Regions from separate parts of the Oceaniserpentilla sp. 4NH20-0058 genome, predicted to be linked through region 3. Evidence: predicted binding sites of a transcription regulator. Region 3 holds the regulator's gene; each other region holds the start of a gene.
What was found. The regulator sigma-54, encoded in region 3, starts transcription at its own class of promoters, with help from an activator protein. The targets are predictions, from matches to a motif close to TGGCACNNNNNTTGCTNT.
Positions count from the first base shown of each region.

Region 1 (8,127 bases), on a different contig from region 3:
TTGAGCATGGTCGGTCTCAGGATTGCTAAGTTCTGTGATTAAGTTGTCGTAGTCCCATTCATGACGGTTAATACTCCGATTATGCCCTGTACGTTCTTTCTTGTCGTAGTCATTATGAGTCCCTAGTATGCTATGGATATATAATGCAGGGATACCCTCAAGGGCTAGCATGATGCCATGGGCACATAAGAAACGTTGCAGGCCTAATTCGTCCTTGCCGTCTTCAGTTCCTTGTAATGCATCATATAAAGTGATGTTGACTTCATAGGGTTTTTTAACGCCATTTTCTCCCGCACGCCAAGATATTTCACCACCAAAACTCTGCATAGTAGTGACAAGTGTTGCTAGTTCAGTGTCACTTAATAGGCCTTCGGCTGGTCTTAGTCCAATGCCATCATGAGAGGCAATGAAGTTGAAATAAGTGGTGCCGTGTTGTGCAGGAGGCATACTCATTAGCCAACGTTTTAAATATCGACAATTACCACTGACCAATGTATATACCAGCAATGGTGGTAAAGAGAAGTTATATACACAATGTGCTTCATTGGCGTTGCCAAAGTAGCTTAAGTTCTCGATATTTGGAATATTAGTTTCAGTTATAATGATCGCATCTGGTTGCGTATGTTCTATTAACGTGCGAATAAGTCGAACAACTTCATGTGTTTCGTCTAAATTTAGGCAATTAGAACCAAGTTTCTTCCAAAGAAATGCAATTGCATCTAAGCGAAAAATACGAATCCCATGATCCAAATAGTTTCGTACGATGTTGACGAATTCTTTTAATACTTGTGTATTGGAGAAATCCAAATCAACTTGTTCATGGCTGAACGTACACCAAACATATTCAGTGCCTTTTTCTGTAATGGTTTCCCTTAGTAGTGGTGAAGTACGCGGACGTACGACGTCGGATATAGGTGCATCTTTATGGGTTGTATAGAAATAATCATGACCAACCCCTTCACCCTTGATAAAGTTTTTAAACCATTGGCTTTGGTCTGAACAGTGGTTGATCACTAGGTCAGCCATTAGCCTATATTCGCTAGCTATGTTTTCTATATCTTGCCAATGACCAAGTGTTGGATTGATTTCATAATAATCACAAACGGCAAAGCCATCGTCAGCACTGAATGGAAAAAACGGCAAAATATGAACAGAGTTAATGCTCTGTTTTAAATAATCGTTTAAAAAACCATGTAAAGTATGTAGCGGCGGTTCGTCTTCTTTTTGAATAGAGTGACCATATGTAATGACGGTTACATCTTGTTCTGTCCAGTAATTTTGGTGTGGCGATACGGCCTCGTAGTGTTGCTGGAAACCCATAATGTCAATGAGCTCTTGGGTTAGCTCATTTAATTCAGAATCGGTTTTAGCATCACCATAAATAGCTTGTAAGTGATGCAGTATTTTATTTTCCAGTAATTCCAGTGTTTTTCCGGTTAACATAATCTGGCCTATAACTGTGAAGTAAATTCTTTATTATCTTCTTCTACGGCTTCATATAGTCGCTCAAAAATATCGGGTACAGCACTTTGCACACGGTTCCAGCTTGGAATGAATGGGGTTTCCATAGGGTTGTCTAAGAAGCGCTTACCAGCATCCATGATATTTTTAGCAAACATTTCTACTGCTTTTTCTTCTTGGTGAATATCAAATTTTAAACCATTCATAATGGCATCATTTCGGTAAGTTTCCACAAAATCTAAAGCAATACGGAAATAACTGGCTTTGACTGTTCTGAATGTTTCTTCATTGAAGACAGTGCCTTTGGTCGCTAGTTTTCTGAACAAAGCTTTTGCAATATCAATGGACATTTTTGATAGCCCAGCTTGTTGATCACTTAACGATAGATCTTGGTGCTTGTGGTCGTATACCTTGGCAATGTCTACTTGGCATAAACGATTGTTTGCATAGTTTCTATGCATTTCAGATAGCACGCCAATTTCTAGCCCCCAATCACTTGGAATGCGAATATCATTTAACACATCTCGTCTAAATGAAAATTCACCGGCTAGTGGGTAGCGGAAGCTATCCATATAATTTAGATATTCGTCATTATCTTTGACAACGGATTTAAGCGCTCTTAGTAATGGTGTGACGAGTAATCGACTAACTCGCCCATTTAGTTTTCCATCAGCAATACGGGCGTAATAACCTTTACAGAATTCATAATTAAATTGAGGATTAGCAACAGGGTAGACTAAGCGGGCGAGTAACTCACTATTGTAGGTGACTATGTCACAATCGTGCAGTGCGATGGATTCTGTTTTACCAGATGCTAAAATGTAACCCATGCAGTACCACACATTTCGGCCTTTCCCCATTTCTTTTGGCGCTAACCCTAATTGTTGTAACTCAGCGTCTAATGCTTTTAATCGTGGGCCATCATTCCAAAGTACTCTGTGGTGTTGAGGCAGATCAGAGAAAAACTTTAATGCATGTTTGTATTGCTCTTCATCTGCGCGATCTAAACCAATGACGATTTCGCTTAAATAAGGTATGTGTTTTATCTGATCAATAATTTTTGGTAATGCCTCACCTTCAAGTTCAGAAAATAAAGATGGTAAAAGCAAGCCTATTGGTCGTTGTTTACTGAATGAAACCAGATCGTTCTCTAAATCTGCAATGTGGCGATCCGTTAAATTATGCAGTGTCGTAATGATGCCATTCTGATAAAAATCAGCCATGGAGTTCCCCTGTTACTGGTGATGTTTCATGATCAAAAAGATCATCTAAAATATGATGTACACCTTGTCCCCATCCGATAGGGCCAAAATCATCTGAAATATAAATATGATCAACCCGTGATAATACGGGTATATCGTGAACCGGTGAGCGAATAATCAGCGCATAGTCAGCCATGTCGAGCATTTGTATATCATTATGGCTATCACCAATGGCGATGCTCGAATAGGGTGTGCTATGCATTTGTTGAAATGTATTGCTAAGCCATATTAACGCTTTTCCTTTATTCGCATCACCACAAATATGAATGAAGCGGCCTCCTTGTAATATGGTGGCACCTTTATCAGTGATGGTATTTATGAATCTTGATTTTTCAACTTCATCACCTTGCCATAAAATGGGCTCACCAAATTGCCGCTGTGCTGCTAATTGTGATTGTTCTAGTGATAATCCTGTGGCATTTGCAATATCGTCTAGTGTCATACTTGAGAATGATTGAAATAACCCTTCAAACTCACTGCGTACAGAATTTAATATTTTCATCCAGTGAGCATGGGGGTTAACAAAATGTTTTACCCAGTATTTTCCAACCACTTCGGTATCAGCGGGTTGCTCAGCAAAATATCCAATGGGAATAAAAACAGCGGCACCATTTTCAATTATAAAAGGGTGGTGATTATTCAATACTCGGCGAAGTTGCTCTATTTCATGTTGTGTTTTACTGCTGCAAGGCATAACAGCAATGGAATTTTGCTGGCAAAACTCTAACGTGCTGATTGCTGCATCATGGGAGTATGTATGGTGATCGAGTAATGAGCCATCAAGGTCAGTAAAAATCAGTGCGTTTACATTTAACGGATTAAACCCATTGGCCTTAACCCGTGCCTCAATTTTTCTATTACTGTTTAATTTGAAAACATATTCAGCCGTGTTTGGTAGTGTATTTAACACGTGCTCAGTGATGCGTTGGTAGTGCTGAATAAAACGTTCGATGGCTTCAGGTGACATAGTTCGAGCCTTATTCGCATCACCTAAGCTGGCTATGAGTTTTTCTTCTTGTTCTAGTCGCCATTTGAATACACATTGGAAGCTAGGTGCTTGCAACATGACGGTACAATCAAAACGATCAAATAGTGTTTGATATTGCTCAGTTAATTGCAAATTAACGTAGCTGCGCCAGATGGCATCTTTATCTTCATTGGTTTCCAGTGAGTTAACCGGAGCCTTAAGCTCCTCCGCTTGCTGAGCAATAGCACCCACGCACCAGCCTTCAAAAATGATAATGTCTGGTGCTTGTGTCACTTCACTCCATTGTGATTGCTCGTAGCGATCATCTATGGCTTTGTTGAATCTCGGAATAAAGGTACTTTCTGGTCCATTGTGGTGCACCAGTGCATTCAATGTTTCATTGGCGAGCGAAACATCATGGGTTCCCGGCACACCTCGAGTTTCCAATAGGGGGTGTATTGAGTTTGCTAGCTGTTTTCGCTCATCGCGACGGTAATAAAAGTCATCCAATGATAATGTGACAGCATTTAGCTTGTATTTTCTCTCTAAAATTTCAACCAGTAGCTCAGAGAGCGTACTCTTTCCTGAACCTTGCGCACCGTTAATGCCCACTATAATTGACTGTTGTTTATTTTGGTGCAGATTGGCCAATTCTTGTGCTAAAGGCACAAAATATTCTATGGCTTGAGCGGTAAATTCACTGCCTAAGGTATGTTTTTGTATGAATTCGCTCAGATCTAGTTGGCTCATTTTGTTATAAATGCCTGTATTAATTGAGGTTTTACTGGCTAATTTATATGGAGCAATTTCTGTGCCCTAAAAATGGGAGGTGAACTTTCTTTTTAGGTGCGCCCATAATACAAAGGAACTTGAATGAGCAGTGTGTTGTATCAAAACTACAGTTTTGTGAAGCTTACCCTAAAGATGCTGCTATTGTTTTACAAATCATGAATGATACGTATTTTAGGGAAGGGCCTGTGCTACAGGTTAGATATGGGTAAAGGGTTACTTCCCCCTCGCTTTATGGTCATCTTGATATTCTTTGTAAATCTTATAATTCTCTGCTTAGAAGTATTTCATTTGTATGGCCGTTTTTGCCGTACTTTTCCGGTTTATTTTAGCTAAACTCAAAGTATCCCCAAAAGGGATACACAGCTAACCCTGTTACTTTTTACATGTTGTCGTAAGCCTCACAAGGGAGATCGACTGATGTTTTCATCTATGCACGCCCATTCTGTGCAAGAGCTGCACTTTTGCCAGAAAGAATCTCTTAATGCTGTTGTGGCATTACATAATCTACGTTTAGGCCCCGCACTGGGTGGTTGTCGCTTCATTGAATACAGCAGTGAGCAAGATGCCATTGAAGATGCCATGCGTTTAGCAAAAGGCATGACTTACAAAGCAGCCTTAGCTCGCGTGCCTCATGGGGGTGGTAAAGCGGTCATTATGAAACCCCAAGGGGAGTTTGATCGTGAGCATTTATTCAAATTATTTGGCCAATTTGTAGAAACACTGGGTGGAAGATACATCAGTGCGATGGACAGTGGTACGCAAGTGAGTGATATGGATGTCATGCGCGCACAAACCACATTTGTCAGCAGCTCTAGCAATATTGGAGACCCTTCACCTTCAACTGCCTATGGCATGTTATTGGGGGTTGAATGCGCAGTTCGGTTTAAAATGAACCAATCACTTTCTGGGGTTACAGTCGCAATTCAAGGGTTAGGGCATGTAGGGTTTGCGCTAGCAGATCACCTACATAAAGCAGGATGCAAACTTATTGTATGTGATGTGGATGAGCAAAAAACACAGTTAGCCCAGCAGTTGTTCAACGCAAAAGTGGTTTCAGTTGATGATATCTACTCTCAGGTTTGTGATGTGTATAGCCCCTGTGGATTAGGTGGTGCCATTAATGCGGAAACCGTCGGAAAACTCAATTGTAAAATCATCGCCGGATGTGCAAATAATCAATTGGCCCAAGATGAACTTGCTTTAACACTTCATGACATGGGCATTTTATACGCGCCCGATTATGTGATTAATAGTGGGGGGCTAGTGTTTGCGTCTTCTTGTTTTCGAGGTATGGGCCATAAAGAAATCGAAAGGGAAATTCATAAACTCAAAGACACCCTCAATAAAATCTTTGTGCTTTCTAAACAAAAAAATGCACCGTGTAACTTTATTGCTAACGAAATGGCCGAACAAATATTGTATGGCTCAAACCAACATCGTGATTGGATTCAGGAGGCAGTATGAAAGCACTAAATCAACCGTATGTAGCCGAGCAAGGCCACTCCCATTTTATGGATTTTAGTCTGCAGAAAATTCAATTTTTAGATGCTGAAGGCAATTGGCTAAGCGAGCGTCCTGACTTTGCCAGTGATGAATGGCTGGTGCAATCGTATAAAAACATGGTGCGCACTCGCGTGTTTGATTCAAAAGCCATTGCATTACAGCGTACAGGGCAAATGGGCACATATCCATCGAGCCTAGGGCAAGAAGCATTTGGTGTGGCCATTGGAATGTCACTGCAAAAAGACGATGTATTTGTGCCGTATTATCGTGATCATGGAGCCCATTTACTGCGTGGCCATGAAATGAGTGACCTACTTTTATATTGGGGCGGCGATGAACGTGGTTCGGCCAAAGGGCCTCAGCAAGACTTCCCTGTTTGCGTGCCTATCGCCACTCAAATTACCCATGCTGCAGGCGCAGCCGCTGCCCTTAGAATTAAAAACCAAGACCAACTCGCCGTAACGACCATAGGGGATGGTGGTACCTCGAAAGGGGATTTTTTTGAAGCGTTAAATGTAGCGGGGGCGTGGCAATTACCCATGGTGGTGTTAGTGAATAATAACCAATACGCCATATCGGTTCCGCGGGAAATTCAATGCGGCGCGCCCACTCTTGCGCAAAAAGCCATTGGAGCGGGTATTTATGGCGTGCAAGTGGATGGTAATGATGTGTTAGCTATTTACCAAGCCATGTTAGAGGCTCGTCAGCGTGCCCAACAACACAAAGGGGCCACATTAATCGAAGCCATGAGCTATCGCTTGTGTGATCACACCACGGCAGATGATGCTTCTCGTTATCGTCCTAATGAAGAAGTAAAAGAAGCGTGGAAAAACGAACCCATCAAGCGCCTGCAAAATGCGTTAGTGAATTTAAAACTATGGGATAGCGAAAAAGAACAATCATGGCAAAGCCAATGTGGTGACGAAGTAGATAAAGCCGTTGAAACGTATTTAAAAACGGAAAAAGACACACCAGAAAGTATGTTCGATTACCTCTATCAAGATTGGCCAGAGGTTATGAATGAACAACTGGATTTATTGGCGGATAAACTATCCCGTCAATCGTCTTACTAAGGTGGAGGTAGATAATGTCTGTTGCTAACAATATGAATCAATCAAAACCAGTTGACAGTGTTTTACTCGAAGCGGTTAACCTTGCGCTGCATTATGAAATGGACCATGACGAATCTGTGGTCGTGCTTGGTGAAGACGTAGGCACCAATGGCGGAGTGTTTCGTGCAACCACAGGATTAAAAGAAAAATTCGGATTTAAACGGGTAATGGATACGCCGTTAGCCGAAGCACTTATCTCTGGTATGACCGTAGGCATGGCTTCACAGGGCTTAAAGCCTGTGGCCGAAATTCAGTTTATGGGTTTCATATTTCCTGCGTTTGAGCATTTATTTTGTCATGCTGCTCGTTTACGTAATCGCACCCGTGGTCGTATGAGTTGCCCAATGGTATTACGTGCGCCCTATGGCGGCGGCATACATGCGCCTGAACACCATAGCGAAAGTACCGAAGCACTCATTGCACACACACCGGGTATTCGTGTGGTGATTCCATCCTCCCCAGCACGGGCTTATGGTTTGCTGTTAGCGGCCATTCGTAATCCTGACCCTGTGGTGTTTTTAGAGCCAAAGCGGATTTATCGTGGTAGCAAACAAACCATTAATAACAATGGAGAAGCATTACCATTAGATACCTGTTTTACCTTGCGCCAAGGCACAGACGTGAGCTTAATTAGTTGGGGAGCGTGCATTGCAGACACGTTAGAAGCGGCGGATAAACTGGCTGAAAAAGGGATTTCAGCAGAAGTGATTGATGTGGCCACCATTAAACCTTTGGACATGCGCACTATAATCGCATCGGTTGTGAGCACTGGCCGTTGTGTCATTGTCCATGAAGCGGCCCGCTCATTTGGTGTTGGTGCAGAAATCGCCGCACAAATAAGTGAAAAATGTTTTTTAAATTTATTGTCACCCGTACAAAGAGTAACAGGCTTTGATACGCACATGCCGTATTTTAAAAACGAGCATTATTATTTGCCTAACAGTAATGACATCGTAGCGGCGGTGGATAAGTGTTTTAAAGAGTAAGGCAGGAGTTTGGGGTAATGTATGTAAGATGTGGAATATGGACT
Region 1 covers NZ_BAABWE010000007.1:32,768-40,894, forward strand. The annotation lists gene ABWV45_RS10245 (sugar phosphorylase) at 1-1,443, opposite strand, end outside; gene ABWV45_RS10250 (glycosyltransferase family protein) at 1,452-2,684, opposite strand; gene ABWV45_RS10255 (HAD-IIB family hydrolase) at 2,677-4,440, opposite strand; gene ABWV45_RS10260 (Leu/Phe/Val dehydrogenase) at 4,900-5,946, shown strand; gene pdhA (pyruvate dehydrogenase (acetyl-transferring) E1 component subunit alpha) at 5,943-7,058, shown strand; gene ABWV45_RS10270 (alpha-ketoacid dehydrogenase subunit beta) at 7,073-8,083, shown strand.
Region 1: ABWV45_RS10255 (HAD-IIB family hydrolase) is a predicted target of sigma-54. The motif match lies at 4,490-4,507, and genes of this name have one in related genera.

Region 2 (8,127 bases), on a different contig from region 3:
TCGCAGTATATGCCTGCTTCTTGCGCCAGTTGTATGTTGGGGCGAATACCTATGGCCATGATAACTAAATCCGTTTCTAGTGCGGAGCCATCTTCAAATACGATGGATGTTACATCACCTTGCGGATTACCTAAAATGGCTTTGGTATTAGCATTCATTTTAAAGGATAAGCCTCTCGAAGAGAGTTCTTCTGTAAGCAGCTGGCCTGCTTCTTGATCGAGCTGGCGGTTTAATGGTACGGCGTTATTGTGTACAACGGTTACATCCATGCCTCGTCCGCTTAATCCCATGGCGGCTTCTAAACCTAATAAGCCTGCACCAATAACCACCGCTTTACGCTTGGTTTTGGTGGCTGAAATCATTTTTTCCACGTCACTGATATCGCGAAAACTCATGACGCCGTTTAGTTGGTTGCCTTCGATGGGTAATATAAAAGGTTTTGAACCGGTGGCGATAATGAGTTTGTCGTAAGGCGCTTGTGTGCCATCTTTTGCGATAACGGTTTTATGAATGCGATTAATTTCTACGACGGCTTTTTCTTCACCAGCATGTAGCGTAATGCCATTGTCTTGATACCACTGTCGATCAAAAATCATGATTTCAGTTAATGATTTTTCCCCCGCTAGTAATGGGGATAACATGATGCGGTTGTAGTTGCCATAGGGCTCATTGCCAAATACCGTGATGTTATATTGCTCAGGGCATGATTTCATCAGCTCTTCAAGCAATTTGGCTCCGGCCATGCCATTGCCGATTAATACTAAATTGGCTTTCATATGCTCACTTTAATATGTGTGACAGCTGAGTATAGCAAACCTCATACCGTAACTTTTAGTTCTATTTATTTACTTCATATATTGTGAAACAGAGGTTATTAGACACAATACAAATTTAATAAGGGTGAAGATGTTAACGTAACCTACCAAGTATCAGATAAAAAAAGGGGCCATCGTCTTAGGCGTACGATGGCCCAAAGGGTCTCTATCTTAAGCGATGCTTAATTTTACGGTTTACCCAAAGGGCTTTGGTAAAATGCCACATTGTTTAAGTCGGTGGTGTGGCTGTTAAACAGCCACCAGTACGCGATTACCTTCTACCTTAGTTGGGTAGGCAGTTACGCTGACTGTTTCATCTTCTAAGCACTCGCCTGTGTCTAGGCAGTAGTGCTGTTTGTATAGGGGGCTGGCCACGGTTAAGCGGCCTTTGATATCACTGATTAAGCCACGGCTTAGCACGTTGGCTTTACCGATAGGATCAAAGTTGCTGATGGCAAATACAGTGCCTGAGGCAGCAGGGCGAAAAATCGCCACTTGCTGGTCATTGATTAAAGCACATACACCAGTATCTAGGTTGATGTCATTTAGGGCGCATACGTCGATATAATTACTCATGATCAATCCTTAGCTGATGGCGATTAAGTTTTCTTTTTTCATTCGCTCTTCTTCAGTAGCAGGGCGAAGTTGTCCACGTTCTTTCACATATTGCAGATTCTCATCGGTTTTATCTGCATTGATGAAGTGGCTAAAGCGTTTTAGTTTTTCTGGTGATTCAATGGTGGTTTTCCACTCGCACTGGTAAGTACCTACAACCGCATTCATTTGTGATTCAAGCTCTTCAGCCATGCCTAGGCTGTCTTCAAGTACTACTTCTTTCAGGTAGTCTAAGCCGCCTTCAAGGTTATCCATCCATACACTGGTACGTTGTAAGCGGTCGGCGGTTTTCACATAGAACATTAAGAAGCGATCGATGTATTTCACCAAGGTTTCTTTATCTAAATCTATTGCTAATAGGTCTGTGTGACGAGGCTTCATACCACCGTTACCGCACACATATAAGTTCCAACCTTTTTCGGTGGCGATCACACCCACGTCTTTCGATTGAGCTTCGGCGCATTCACGGGTACAACCAGAGACCGCAAATTTTATTTTATGCGGCGCACGTAAACCCTTGTAGCGGTTTTCTAATTCAATGGCCAAGCCAACGGAGTCATCAACACCAAAACGACACCAAGTTGAGCCCACGCACGATTTAACGGTACGCAATGATTTACCATAGGCGTGTCCCGTTTCAAAACCAGCATCGATTAAACGCTTCCAGATATCCGGTAGTTGATGAAGCTGAGCACCAAACATATCCACACGCTGACCGCCGGTTAATTTGGTGTATAAGCCGTAATCTTTTGCAATTTGACCAATGGTGATTAAACCTTCTGGTGTAACTTCACCACCAGCCATACGCGGCACCACAGAGTAAGTACCATCTTTTTGCATGTTACCTAGGAAGATGTCATTGGTGTCTTGTAGACCAATGTTTTTATCGGCTAGAACGTATTCGTTATAAACAGAGGCGAAGATGGAGCCGGCAAGTGGCTTACAAATTTCACAACCATGACCTTTACCGTGTTTTTCCAATAGTTCCGCAAACGATTGAATGCCTTCGATGCGAATAATGTTGTATAGGTCCTGACGGGTGTAAGCAAAGTGTTCACAGATGTCTGTGTTGACTTCTACACCAAGGTTAGTCAGCTCGGCGTTCATAACCTGTGTCACAAGAGCGGTACAACCACCACATGCCGTTGCTGCTGCGGTGGCGGCTTTTACATCCCCTATGGTTTGTGCGCCGTCTTGTACGCTGCAACAAATAGCCCCTTTTGATACGTCGTTACATGAACAAATTTGCGCTGTATCTGGTAAGGCATCCACACCTAATGTTGGTTTTTCTGCACCATCCAGAGAAGGCAGGATCAGAGCTTCTGGCGTTTTTGGTAATTCAATTTTATTTAGTGCTAGTTGTAGAAGGTTGCCGTAATCCTCAGCATCGCCAATCATGACGGCACCTAACAGGTGTTTTTTGTCTTCGCTTACTACGATTTTTTTATAAACTTGGTTTACTTCATCTGTGTAGGCGTAGCTAAGAGCCCCTTTAGTGCGTGCATGGCAATCACCGATGGAGGCTACATCTACACCCATTAATTTTAGTTTGGTGCTCATGTCAGCACCTTCAAAAGTAGCATCGCCACTTTGAGATAAGTGCTGCGCAGCCACTTTAGCCATGTTGTAACCTGGTGCTACTAGGCCGTAGATCATGCCACCCCATAATGCACACTCACCAATTGCGTAGATGTTTTCATCAGAGGTTTGGCAGTGGTTATTAATTTGAATACCACCACGAGGACCAAGTTCAATATCACAGCGACGAGCAATGGCATCTTGAGGACGAATACCGGCGCTGAATAAAATCAAATCGGTTTCTAGGCTTTCACCATCGGCAAATTCCATTTTATGTTTGTGGCTGTCGCCGTCGGTGATGTTTTGTGTGTTTTTGTTGGTATGCACACGCACACCTAATTCTTGGATTTTGGTTTTTAGCAGGTTGCCACCGGCTTCGTCTACTTGTACAGCCATTAGGCGAGGGGCAAATTCTACAACGTGAGTTTCTAGACCTAAGTCTTTCAGTGCTTTTGCTGCTTCTAAGCCGAGAAGACCACCACCTACAACCACACCCACTTTAGAGCCTTTAGCGCCGGCTGTGATGGCTTCTAAATCTTCGATTGTTCTGTATACCAGACAGTTTTCACGCTCATGGCCGGGTACAGGCGGCACAAACGGATAAGAACCCGTTGCTAAGATTAATTTGTCGTAGCTTAGGATTTCACCTTTTTCAGTAGTAACGGTTTTGCCTTGACGGTCAATGTGTTCGGCTTTGCTATTTAGTTTAATGTTGATGTTGTTTTGCTCAAAGAACCCTTCGCTTACTAAGCTTAAGTCTTCGGCTGCTTTACCTGAGAAATAAGATGATAAGTACACTCGGTCATAAGCAGGACGAGGCTCTTCACAAAGAACAGTGATGTCATAATTTTGAGCCTGTTCTAAATCAACTAAACTTTCTAAAAATTTGTGGCCCACCATGCCGTTACCAATCACGATGAGGTTTTGTTTGTTAGTCATTTCTCTCTCCAAGCCGTATTTATGTGGCGGGCTAAGTTTTGTAATTTGTTTTTATTTAGCAATGCTCGTGCCAATAGCTTATCTTGTTGATTTATAAGGGTTTTATCTGGATTTGGTACAAATACCACGCACCGGATTGAAGATATTAGATGTTTGTGTTCTGCGGTGGTGCATGTGGTGTGATTGCGTCTGCTTTTTTGTGGTGCGCACGGGCGCGCCTAGATCATGGGGTTAGGTGAGGGTGTTGATTTAGGTGCATCTGAGTTTTTTACAATAATGAGCGCACAAGCCCATTGAATTAACTGGATTTTATACTTGTGCCCATATTCTATTAGAGCGCCGTAATGTCGTTTAATTGAGCTAGAAACTCCTCGGGGTAGGTAATGACGAAAATGATATTGATAATATGCTTGTGTTAATTGATGCATAACCATTCAAAATCATTGTAAGGTGCGTCTACCTATTTTTACCCCTTGGAATATTTACTTAGTGTACTAATAGTGGATTAGCTTGCTGACTTTAGCTTTTTGTTTTTATCTATCTCCTCATACAGTGCCGTAATATCATTCATTTGTTTGAGAATACTTTCGGTTGTCATAGAGATAACTAAGGGTGTGCTATTGCCTTTATCTAAAATCTTAAAACCTTGCTTTGAAAAATTCCACTGAGTCGAAACCTTTCTCAATTTGTGGTTTACAAAGTGCGTGTTATCAGGGCTGTGAATTAATTCTTCTAATGCAATGTCAAATTCGTGAATGGCTTGTTTTAGGCCGGAATCATAGCGGGCCACATTACCAGAAAGGCTAATTGCACTGTAAAGCTTGGCTATGCGTTGACTCAACATGCGTTGACGACCAGAAATGTTCACCCAGCGAGCACTGTCTCGCTCTGCGGTTTTTTCCAGCTCTTTTACCAATGCTTCACAGGCGGCTAATGTATTATCACTTAATACGAGAATATTTTCAGCGGTGAACTCATTAGAGTTTTTATTAAGTTCAGATTTGTATTGGTACCACTGAATCTCTATGCCTTTAAGAGTTGCTTCAACTTCGGCTGGAGAGCCAAGATGTATTGATGAGAATTCTGTTAAATCTTTTAAGTTATTTTCAAACTTATTAAAGCTTGCAATAAATTGTGCGTGGGCTTTTTCAGGTTGGATATCCATGGCTTTCAATAAATACGCTTTAGCCATACGTTGGCTGAGCATACGCAGTCGACCAGATTCGTTAATAGCTTGAGATAAGCTGTTGATTTCAGCAAAGCTTGGAATGGAAAAACTGCTAGCGATTAATGCGATGATTAAAATGAAGCTTTTCATTCTAATATCCTTTTAAATGATTTGGAAAAGGTACTGCTTTTTAGTGAAGAGTGGCGCAAGGCGCCACTCTCATTTCAATGTTACCGCGTTAGGTTCTAGAATTTAGCTGTGGCGGTTAGCCATACTTTGGTTGTATCAACTTTTGGCTTTGCAAGGTTTTCAGCAAAATCACTTGCAATATAGTGGGCTACTTTTAAGCTGGCACCATATTGACCAAACTTTTTAGCTGCCACAAAACCAAACTCATTACCTAATGGGTCACTGCCTTCAACAGAAGTGAAGTTATGATATTGCCCAACTAATTTCACACCTGATACTTTAGTTACAGCAGAAGCGTAAAGGTTTTGAATGCCGTTATTACCTGCACCAGTTAGGAAAGTGTCAGACCAACCATAGAATTTGTGGTTAGTACCTAGGGGTGTACCAAATGCAGCGGCACCATCATCGCTACCGAATGTTTCGATACCTATAGTGGCTTTTATATCTGCAATCTTTTTAGAGCCTGCAATATGGTAGTACAGAGATGAGAAGTCACCACCTGCGGCTGTGGTTTTATTTTGTGTTGCCAGTTCCGCTTCATATCCAAAACCTGAAGCTTTACCTACAGCTCGAATACCAAAAGTATCCAAATCTACGCCTGTGTTGGTTGCACCAGTAGCAGCATTGTAAACATCATCAATACCGTAATAGTAAGCAGTAGCGGCTAGATCATCGCTCACTTTGTATTTTGCATTTAATAAACTTATAGATTCTTCAGTGTTTGCATTTGTGATGAAGTTGCGGTTATTAGCAATTGCAGCAAAAATTATTAAGTTTTCTATAGATGTATTTTTGATCGAAACTGCATCAAAAGTTGCTTCATCTTGACGGAAGCCGACACCACCAACGTGACGCTGGTTATCTAAAAGAATACGCTGATTACCCAGTTTAACGGTAGAGTCAAAACCATTGTATTGTGCATATGCTTGGTTAAATTGTGTGGTTTCTTGGTCTAGAACTACGTTGTATTCAGTGTTTCCGTTTTCTTTGTCGTCAAAGTCATCTGTAATGTGAAATACGTTATCCCCTTCGATGACTACCGATACGCCAGCGTATTCGCCTGATTTAAAAGTAAGGCGAGATTTTAGAGTATTAGCAAGAGCAGCGTCTTTTGCGTTATCTAAGTCTGCTGACTCCGTACGGAAGCGGAAGTTTAAATCAACAGATGAGCCTTTTACGATGTCGTCAAAGCTTTCTGCGTGAACACTTACACTTGAGCTAAGGGCAAGGGCCGCAATGCTAGAAGCAAGTAGAGTCTTTTTCATTTTTAGTTACCTGTATTATTAATGTGAGTTTTAAATTAATAGTGTGTGAGTTTTTAAAAATATTTTTTGCATCAATATCCCTATAGAGCAACGCATATGCCAAGTTGGCGTTTTTTCATAAGAACTTATAAAAAATGTTGTCATGCACAATTGTGATTCAAAAATGATTCGCCTTTTGAGTGGACTCTTCATGGTGGTGCAAAAAAAACGGATTTCTGTGGGGCTAAAAGAGGGCGAAGATTGAAAATCCCATGTATTTTTGGTGCGCGTCGAGTGCACTATGTAGGTTCATTAAAGTTTTAAATGGTGCTCGGTTCTGGGGTTTTTTGGATTGTTTTTAAGGTTTTCAGAATAATGAGTGCACTTTAATTGTGTGTTTTAGGTTTTTTTAGGTGTTTTGGGGTCAAATTGCACATTTTTTAATGAAAATGCTGTTTTGGCATGAAGACTGCTCTAAGGGTGAATTAAATCAATTAATGAGTTTATTTTAGGAGCAGTACTATGTCGGACGTAGGTTTAAATATATTAAAGGTGAAAGAGCCTAAAATAAAAATGTTACATGTGAGTTGGTTTGCCTTCTTTTTAACATTTGTTGTGTGGTTCAACCATGCGCCTTTAATTGGGTTCATTAAGGAAGCATTCGATCTAACCACGCAAGAGGTGAAAGCTCTTCTTATATTAAATGTGGCATTAACCATTCCTGCTCGAATCGTGATTGGTATGTTGGTGGATAAGTTTGGCCCTCGTCATGTTTATTCGGGCTTATTGTTTGCTACTGGCATATTGTGTACGGCGTTTGCGTTATCACAAACCTATGAGCAACTTGCTTTATTCCGCTTTTTAATGGGTTTTGTTGGCGCTGGCTTTGTAATTGGTATTCGCTTAGTTGGTGAGTGGTTCCCAGCTAAAGAGGTGGGTGTTGCTGAAGGCATATATGGTGGCTGGGGTAACTTTGGTTCAGCGGCTTCTGCTATGTTGTTACCGACCGTTGCTTTAATGTTTGGTGGTGAAGACGGATGGCGTTATGCGTTAATGTCAACAGCGCTGATTGCTTTTGTGTATGGTTTTGTATTCTTTAAAGTGGCACGTAATACACCAAAAGGTTCTACATACTTTAAGCCTAAGAAGTCTGGTGGTTTACAAGTAAGCAATAAAAAAGACCTGTATTTCTATTTAGCCATGAATATTCCAATGTATATCGCATTAGCGGTATTAACTTGGAAATTGTCGCCTACAAATCTAGGTCTTTTATCTGATTTCGCTGTGAATTTCATTTATGTTGGGTTAGTGGTGTTGTTTTTTGTGCAAACCAAACAAATCTTTAACGCGAATAAAGAGCACCTAGCAGAACCTGTTCCTGAGATTCAGCAGTATAAATTCAAGCAAGTGGCGATTCTGCAGTTAGCTTATTTTGTGACATTTGGTTCTGAACTGGCGGTTGTGTCTATGTTACCGCTTTACTTCTTAGAGACGTTTGAAGGTCTTTCTGCTGTTACAGCTGGTTTATTAGCCTCTGGTTTTGCTTTCATGAATTTAGCCGCTCGCCCAGGTGGTGGTT
Region 2 covers NZ_BAABWE010000006.1:15,453-23,579, forward strand. The annotation lists gene ABWV45_RS09140 (NAD(P)/FAD-dependent oxidoreductase) at 1-776, opposite strand, end outside; gene nirD (nitrite reductase small subunit NirD) at 1,065-1,391, opposite strand; gene nirB (nitrite reductase large subunit NirB) at 1,401-3,947, opposite strand; gene ABWV45_RS09155 (type IV pili methyl-accepting chemotaxis transducer N-terminal domain-containing protein) at 4,453-5,265, opposite strand; gene ABWV45_RS09160 (alginate export family protein) at 5,361-6,569, opposite strand; gene ABWV45_RS09165 (NarK family nitrate/nitrite MFS transporter) at 7,071-8,127, shown strand, end outside.
Region 2: nirB (nitrite reductase large subunit NirB) is a predicted target of sigma-54. The motif match lies at 4,003-4,020, and genes of this name have one in related genera.

Region 3 (8,127 bases):
TTCTTTGGTTTAGGGGGTGATGATTAATGCGTGCTGCTGTCATTCAAATGAATAGTGGTCGGGATGTTGATGGAAATCTTACTGCTGCTCATCAGTTACTTACTGAGGCCTCTTCACAAGGTGTTAAGCTGGCGGTCTTACCAGAAATGTTTGCATGCATTGGAGTGAAAAATCAATTCTCCTTGGCGCAAGAACGTTTCATTGAACAAGATGTATTAGGTGTTATCGCTACATGGGCGAGGCAATTTGATATGTATATAGTGGCAGGCTCAATGCCCTTGATGTCAGATTCTTATAACGAAGCCGAAAAAGTACTTGCTGCTTGTTTAGTGTTTTCACCAGATGGACGCTTGCTTGAACAATACAATAAAATTCACCTGTTTGATGTAGATGTATCGGATGAAAAGGGGCGTTATCGCGAATCAGATACGTTTCTTTGTGGGGAAAATCCGAAAGTAATTGATATTCATGGCCATAAGTTAGGTTTAAGTATTTGCTATGATTTACGCTTTCCTGAGTTATATCAAGTTTACCAAAACCAAGAGTGTGAATTAATAACAGTTCCCTCGGCATTCACCTATGAGACAGGTCGAATACATTGGGAAATATTATTACGTGGGCGTGCGATTGAAACCCAGAGCTTTGTGCTTGCGGCAAATCAGGTGGGCGTTCATGAAGATGGCCGACGCACTTGGGGGCAAAGCATGATTATTGGACCAAATGGCGAGGTGCTTGCTCAGGCAGATAATGAAACAGTACAAGTCGTTATCGCCGATTTAGATTTTAGTGCGCTGGAGCAATGTCGTCAAAAGATGCCCATTACCCAGCATAAAAAAATTATTCTGGGTAACAAGTCTTAATAAACAAGAATAATTTACGCGCAGCGGTTTTACCTGATTTTACTTGAGGTGCATCTGGGTTTGCTTCTTTGTTTTCATGCTCTTTTGCTGCATTACGAATTAGTTGTCGTAAATGCTGAATATCTTTGACTTCAAATTGAGCACAAAAATCGCTGAGTGAGTCCTTACCTTCAATAATCAAACGGTCTCGCCACTTTTCTTGTTGATGAAGTACACGGTTATATTCTTCACTGCTTGGGTCTTGCTTGTCTAAAGCCAGTTGTATGGCTTCTACATCTTCAGTACGCATTACTTTACCAACATATTGAAGATGACGACGTTTTGCTTCATTCTTTTTTATGCGGTCCCACTCGGCAACGGCTTCAATCATAGTTGCTGTAAGTGGTAGCAATTTCAATTGCTTTTTAGGTAGCTCGCAAATGCGTTTGCCCAAGTCTTGAAGAGCATGCATCTCTCGTTTTACTTGAGATTTGCTGGGGCCTGAATACTCTTCAAACTGATCGTCGTCATGCTCGTTCATGTTTTAAACCAAACTTTATAAGTAAAAACTGGCCGCAAGGCCAAGGAATGCAAAAAAACCAACCACATCGGTAATGGTGGTTAATACCACGCCACCTGCTAGGGCGGGGTCAATTTTAAGGCGTTGCATAATTATCGGTAAAAATGCACCGGCTAATGCGGCCACCACTAAATTTATAATGATAGCAACGCCAATTATGACGGAGATCTGTAGGTCTTGAAACCAAGCATAGGTGGCCAGCGCAATTACAATAGACCAAAGTACGCCGTTGCTTAAACCCACGATGAACTCTCGATTAAGCAGCCAGCCAATATTGTTACTGCCGATGTGACCAATAGCTTGGCCACGAATAACCAAAGTTAATGTCTGGCTACCTGCTATGCCGCCCATACTGGCGACAATTGGCATTAATACCGCAAGCGCGACCACTTTATCAATGGTGCCTTGAAATAACCCAATAACGGCACTGGCTAAGAAGGCTGTGAGCAAGTTTATACCTAACCAAACAGCACGACGGCGACTGGTTTTAAATGCGGGTGCAAAAGTATCTTCGTCTTCATCAAGACCTGCCATGCTCATTAATGAGTGGTCAGCTCCTTCACGGATAACATCAACCACGTCATCAATGGTGATACGTCCTAACAGCTTGTATGTTTTTTCATCTACAACCGGCGCTGAGATTAAATCGTGACGTTCAAATAACTGTGCAACTTGGGTATCTGGCATATCCGCTGAGATAGTAATGACATCGGTGTTCATTATTTCTCGAACAGTGGTATCGCCATCACTGACCAAAATTTTATTGATAGGAAGAACACCAATAAATTCATCGCGACGGTTTACTACTAATAAGTTATCTGTCATGTCAGGAAGGGAGCGGTGACGCCTTAAGTAACGTAATACCACTTCCAGCGTAATATCTGGACGTACCGTTACAGTGTCTGTGTTCATCAGACCACCGGCACTGTCCTCAGGATAAGACAGAACCGCTTCAATACGCGCTCTGTCTTGTGAGTCCATTGTGGTAAGGACTTCTTGGGTCACTGTATGAGGCAGTATTTGAAGTAAATCGGCCACGTCGTCTGTATCTAAGTCAGACATGGCGTTGGCCACTTCTTCAACACTCATTCGGTTCAATAACCAGCTTTGCAGCTCATCATTCAGGTGTTGAAGAACTTCACCTTCATTTTCTTCATCAATTAAGTCCCAAAGTAAATTACGCTCTTTTGGGGGGGATGATTCAAGCAGGTGGGCAACATCGGCAGGTTGTAAATCACTATTTAGGATACGGCGCACTTGTGCCAAAGCACCGCTTTCTAGAGCGGCACCTAGATGGACAAGTTTATTGTGCTTATGTTCGCCCCTAGCCATAGTGGGTTCCCTTTAGATCAGGGGTTGATTGTACCGATAAAGCGAGTATCAGGCTACGACCCCTTGTTTAAAAAGTGTAGCCTAGTGAGCTGATTTATTTGAGGTTTTATTGAGAGGAAAGGTTATTCGCCTTCACCAAAGAAGTCGTTAATTAACTCTATTAATGCATCCATGGCCGCTTGTTCGTCATCGCCATTAACTTTTAATAGAACTTCAGAGCCTTGGCTGGCTGCTAGCATCATCACGGACATAATGCTTTTTCCGTCTACTTCTTTCCCATTGAAGCTAATTTTAACTTTACTGGAAAACGCGGATGCGGTGGATACCAACTTAGCGGCGGCGCGTGCGTGCAAACCCAGTTTATTTATTATTGTTGCAGAGTTTTCAAGCATGATAGTAGGTGTAAAAATGAGTAATGACTTACCATATCCAGCAAATGAGTTGATGTCCAGCGTTAGCGCATGGAATTCAGCGTATTATTGATTGAGCTCGCGGTGACGTACTTGAACATTTGGGTAAATCTCTTGGTAGGCGTTAAAAAGCCGTTCAGCCATATACACACTTCGGTGTTGTCCGCCAGTACAGCCAATACTGACTGTCATATAGGTGCGATTATTAGCTTCAAATTCAGGTAACCAGTTTTGTAAGAACCCTTGTATGTCATTGAACATCTTATTGACGGAGTCTTCATCTTTTAAAAATGTTTGTATTTTTACGTCTTGTCCTGTGTATTGACGCAAACTTGGGTCCCAATAGGGATTAGGTAGGCAGCGTACATCGAACACTAAGTCACTATCTTTAGGTATGCCGTGTTTGAAACCAAATGATTCAAACAACAATGACATTTCATTTTCTTGTTTTTGGACCACTCTTTCTTTAATTAAGCTTCTTAATTGATGCATGGATAGGTGAGTGGTATCGACGGTTAAGTCCGCTAAATCGGCGAGGTTGTGAAGCAGAGCTTTTTCGCGCTCAATGGCATCCAGTAACGGTACATCTGGCCCTGTTAATGGGTGTTTTCGTCTGGTGGCACTGAAGCGGGTTAATAAGGTGTCTGTGTGGGCATCCAGATAGATGATTTCTAGTTCGCATTGCTTGCGGTCAAGTTTATCAAGAATAATGGAAAAGTTAGCTAGGTCAGTTTGATTGTTGCGCGCATCAATGCTTACGGCAACACTGGTAAGTTGTGATGATTCGCTCTGTATTTGATCCAGTAGGTTTTGCAGTAAAGCCACTGGTAGGTTATCGATACAATAAAACCCAAGATCTTCTAATAGATCAAGGGCGGTACTTTTCCCTGAACCACTACGACCACTTATGACCACGAGTTTCATAATTAAACCTTTTATTTATGCGGTGGCGAGCTGGTAAAGTTCACGTTGGCTTTTTGCTGAGCGAAGTTGCTCTCGATAGGTTTCTTTGCTGAATTTTTGTGCAAGCATACTGAGGGTCTGTAAATGCTGCTCGGTGGCTTCGGCGGGCACTAAAAGCACAAACACAATATCAACGGGCTGACGATCAATGGCGTCATAGTCGATGGGCTCATCTAAAATAAATAGTGCGCCTACCGTGTCGATACATTCTTCTAAGCGAGAGTGGGGAATGGCGATGCCCTCTCCGATGCCGGTGCTTCCCAGCTTTTCTCTTGTAATGAGTCGTTCATAGATGTCATCAGCCTGAGCGTCCTCAATGTTGGATGCTAAAAACTGGCTAACATGCTGAATGAGTTTCTTTTTACTACTGCAGTGCGCACCCAATTGGGTGCGCTCAAGATTAAGAATATTTGAAATACTTGAAGTCATATTGAATCAGTGGTTATTTCCATGACGGTGATTAACCATCTTTTCTTTGTGCTTAAGCAGTTGGCGGTCTAGTTTATCCGTCATGCTGTCGATAGCGGTGTACATGTCTTCGCTATCTGCGTTGGCGTGTAAATCGGCGCCAGCAGCATGGATGGTGGCTTCTGCCTTTTGGGCGAGCTTTTCTACGGTCAGGGTGACTTGTACATTGGTTATGTTATCAAAGTGACGCTCAAGCTTTTCCACTTTAGACTGAACGTAATCCTTTAAGGATTGAGTCACTTCAACATGATGGCCGCTGATATTAATTTGCATAGATGGCTCCTACTGTCGGCACTCCAGTTCCAGAGTGCGTGAATATGCTGATAATCTAATAAATAGTTTATCGGCGAAAACTCGTTTATTCGCCATATACTAATGGCTAAACCAAGCGTTTCCGTTCGTTTGACGGTGGAATGTGCATCGCCTCACGGTACTTGGCTACAGTTCTACGTGCAACCTTGATGCCTTCTTCTTCTAACATGTTGGCAATTTTGCTGTCGCTTAAAGGCTTTTTAGCACTTTCGACTGAAATGAGCTTTTTAATCATAGCTCTAATTGCGGTTGATGAGCACTCTCCACCACTGGTGGTACTCACATGGCTAGAGAAAAAGTACTTCAACTCGAAAATACCGGCCGGTGTATGCATGTATTTTTGAGTGGTAACACGAGAAATGGTGGATTCATGCATGCCTACTGCCTCGGCAATGTCATGCAGAACCAAGGGTTTCATTGCTTCATCCCCTTGTTCTAAAAAGTCTTGTTGATACTCAACGATTTTCATGGCCACTTTAAGCAAGGTTTCGTTACGGCTTTGTAAGCTTTTAAGAAACCAGCGGGCTTCCTGTAAGTGATCCTTGATGAAATTGTTGTCTGCGCTGCTGTCAGCGCGCTTCACCATTGATGCGTAGTGGTCATTGATGCGCAATTTAGGGGCAATTTCAGGGTTTAATTCAACACGCCACTCACCTTTGATTTTACGAACCATAACATCAGGTATGACGTATTCGCTGGTTTGTGGATCAATTTGTGAGCCTGGGCGTGGATTTAATTCTTGTATGCCTCGAATAACCACTTTTAGCTCGTCTTCTTTGACTTTTAATTTACGCATAAGTGCTGCGTAATCTTTAGAGCCTAATAAGTCGATGTATTGATCGATTAAGGTTTGAGCTAATGGCAACCATGGTGTTTCAATGGGTAGTTGGCGCAGTTGCAGTGATAAGCATTCTTGTAAATCACGGGCACATACACCGCTAGGCTCAAATTGTTGGAGTAAATGTAATACGGCTTCTACTTCGTCTAGTTCAATTTCAAGCTCTGGGTTTAATGACCCAACAATGTCTTCAAGATCAACTTTTAAGTAGCCGTCATCGTCCACACCTTCAATGATGTTGATGGCAATTAGGTGATCGTTTTCTGACATAGGAGTTAGGTTAAGCTGCCATAATAGGTGATCACGTAGATCATCAGTACTGCCGTTTCGGCTATCCATGTCAAAATCATCACCAGATGATGAGCCTGAGTGGCTTTCTGTCATGGATGTAGGGGCAGCGGAGGCTTGCCAAGTATCGTCCCATTCACTGTCGGTAGACAGTTCGTCCGGAATGTTTTCATTCCAGTCATCGGCGGCGGTTGGCTCATCCGATTGGGTTTCTTCTACTGGTTGGGTAGTTTCTTGTTTGTCTTCACTTTGTGAGTTGATGTCTTGATTGGCATCGCCTTCAAACTCTTCATCTACATCGAGCAAAGGGTTTGAGTCCAGAGCGTTTTGAATTTCTTGCTGCAGATCTAGGGTAGAAAGCTGAAGTAAACGGATGGCCTGTTGCAGCTGAGGAGTCATGGTCAGCTGCTGACCCATTTTAAGTTGGAGCGAGGCTTTCATATAATACTGCTTAATCCCATGTCACTTTGACTTGTTACCCTGAATATACAAGATTACAACTTAAAGTCATCACCTAAATAAATATCTTTGACTTGCTGATTTGATAAAACATCTTCAGCAGAACCTTCTGCGATAATGTGACCATTACCCACGATATAAGCTTTCTCACAAATATCAAGGGTTTCTCGAACATTGTGGTCGGTTATCAGTACACCTAAACCGCGTTTCTTCAGTTGTTTTACGATACTTTTTATATCTCCCACTGATATGGGGTCAACCCCTGCAAAGGGTTCATCCAAAAGTATGAAGGATGGTTCTGCAGCAAGCGCACGAGCTATTTCAACACGGCGTCGTTCACCACCTGAAAGGGCCATGCCCAAGCTGTCTCGAATATGTTGGATGTGGAATTCATCTAACAGTTTTTCAAGTTTTTCCTTACGTTCAGTATGGCTCAATTCTTTGCGAGTTTCTAATATGGCCATAATATTATTTGCAACGGTTAACTTACGAAAAATTGATGCTTCTTGTGGTAAGTAGCCGATACCTTTTTGCGCGCGGCCATGCATAGGTAAATTGGTGATGTCGGTGTCGTCAATTAAAACACGGCCTTTATCTGAGGCAACTAAGTTGACGATCATGTAAAAACAGGTGGTTTTTCCCGCGCCATTTGGGCCAAGTAATCCAACAATCTGCCCACTTTCAATGGACATGGAAACGTCTTTAACAACTTGTCTTGGCCCGTAGCTTTTGGCTAAATTCTGAGCTTGCAATTTTGCCATGGATTTAGGATTCCTTGTCCTGTTTAGGCTGAATTACCATGTGAATACGGGTGTCTTCTTGTGGGCTTTCAGCTTTTACTTTTTGTTCGTTTATTGAATACACAATTTTCTCGCCTGAGAATACATTACCCTGTTTCTCTAAACCTGCATGTTTTAATAACGTTAATTGATCACTTTGTGTATTGTAAATAATGGTTTCACCGTAGGCTAAGGTTTTGCCGTCATCAGCATTTATTATTTGTTCATATCGAGCGGGGGTACCTTGGGCTATGATTTCTGAAATGCCATCAGGGCTGCGCTTGAGTGTGATTTTCTCGGCTTCAATATTCAATGAGCCTTGTTGCATTTTTACGTTACCGGAATAAATGACTTCCCCTTTTAGCTTATCTAAAGAAGCTTGGTCACTGGCGATCCGAATTTCTTGTTGGCGATCATCCGGTAGTGCCCAGCTTAACTGAGTTAATAGGAGTAAACTAAAAAATATTTTAAGGTGCTTTAGGTACATGGCGTCCTCTGACTTGCGACTTAAAATTAACCAGTTGTTTGTCTAATAAAATGGTCATTCCAATGGCGCTTAATTCGCTTGTATCGCTTTCAATTAGTACAGTTTGATCAGTGTCTGCGATCTTTTCTTGTAAGTCTATATTTAAGCTTTCGGTGGTTAGGCTAAAATCGTTTGCAGTAGATTGTAAGGGGACAATAATAACGTCCCCTTCTAACAATAGGTTTTGATCTTTTATCAGTTGACCATGGTTGCTCTTGATGCCCCATTTGGGAAGATTGTTTTCATGCAATAGCACGGCAGGAGCTTCAAGTAGGGTAATATCATCAGCAGGGTAGTGAGAGGCTTTGCGGGCAGCGATTTGTTGGATGAGGT
Region 3 covers NZ_BAABWE010000002.1:57,380-65,506, reverse strand. The annotation lists gene ABWV45_RS03480 (YhdP family protein) at 1-27, shown strand, start outside; gene ABWV45_RS03475 (carbon-nitrogen hydrolase family protein) at 27-860, shown strand; gene yjgA (ribosome biogenesis factor YjgA) at 838-1,380, opposite strand; gene mgtE (magnesium transporter) at 1,396-2,751, opposite strand; gene ABWV45_RS03460 (HPr family phosphocarrier protein) at 2,874-3,143, opposite strand; gene rapZ (RNase adapter RapZ) at 3,228-4,085, opposite strand; gene ptsN (PTS IIA-like nitrogen regulatory protein PtsN) at 4,101-4,553, opposite strand; gene hpf (ribosome hibernation-promoting factor, HPF/YfiA family) at 4,560-4,865, opposite strand; gene ABWV45_RS03440 (RNA polymerase factor sigma-54) at 4,972-6,471, opposite strand; gene lptB (LPS export ABC transporter ATP-binding protein) at 6,525-7,250, opposite strand; gene lptA (lipopolysaccharide transport periplasmic protein LptA) at 7,255-7,755, opposite strand; gene lptC (LPS export ABC transporter periplasmic protein LptC) at 7,736-8,127, opposite strand, start outside.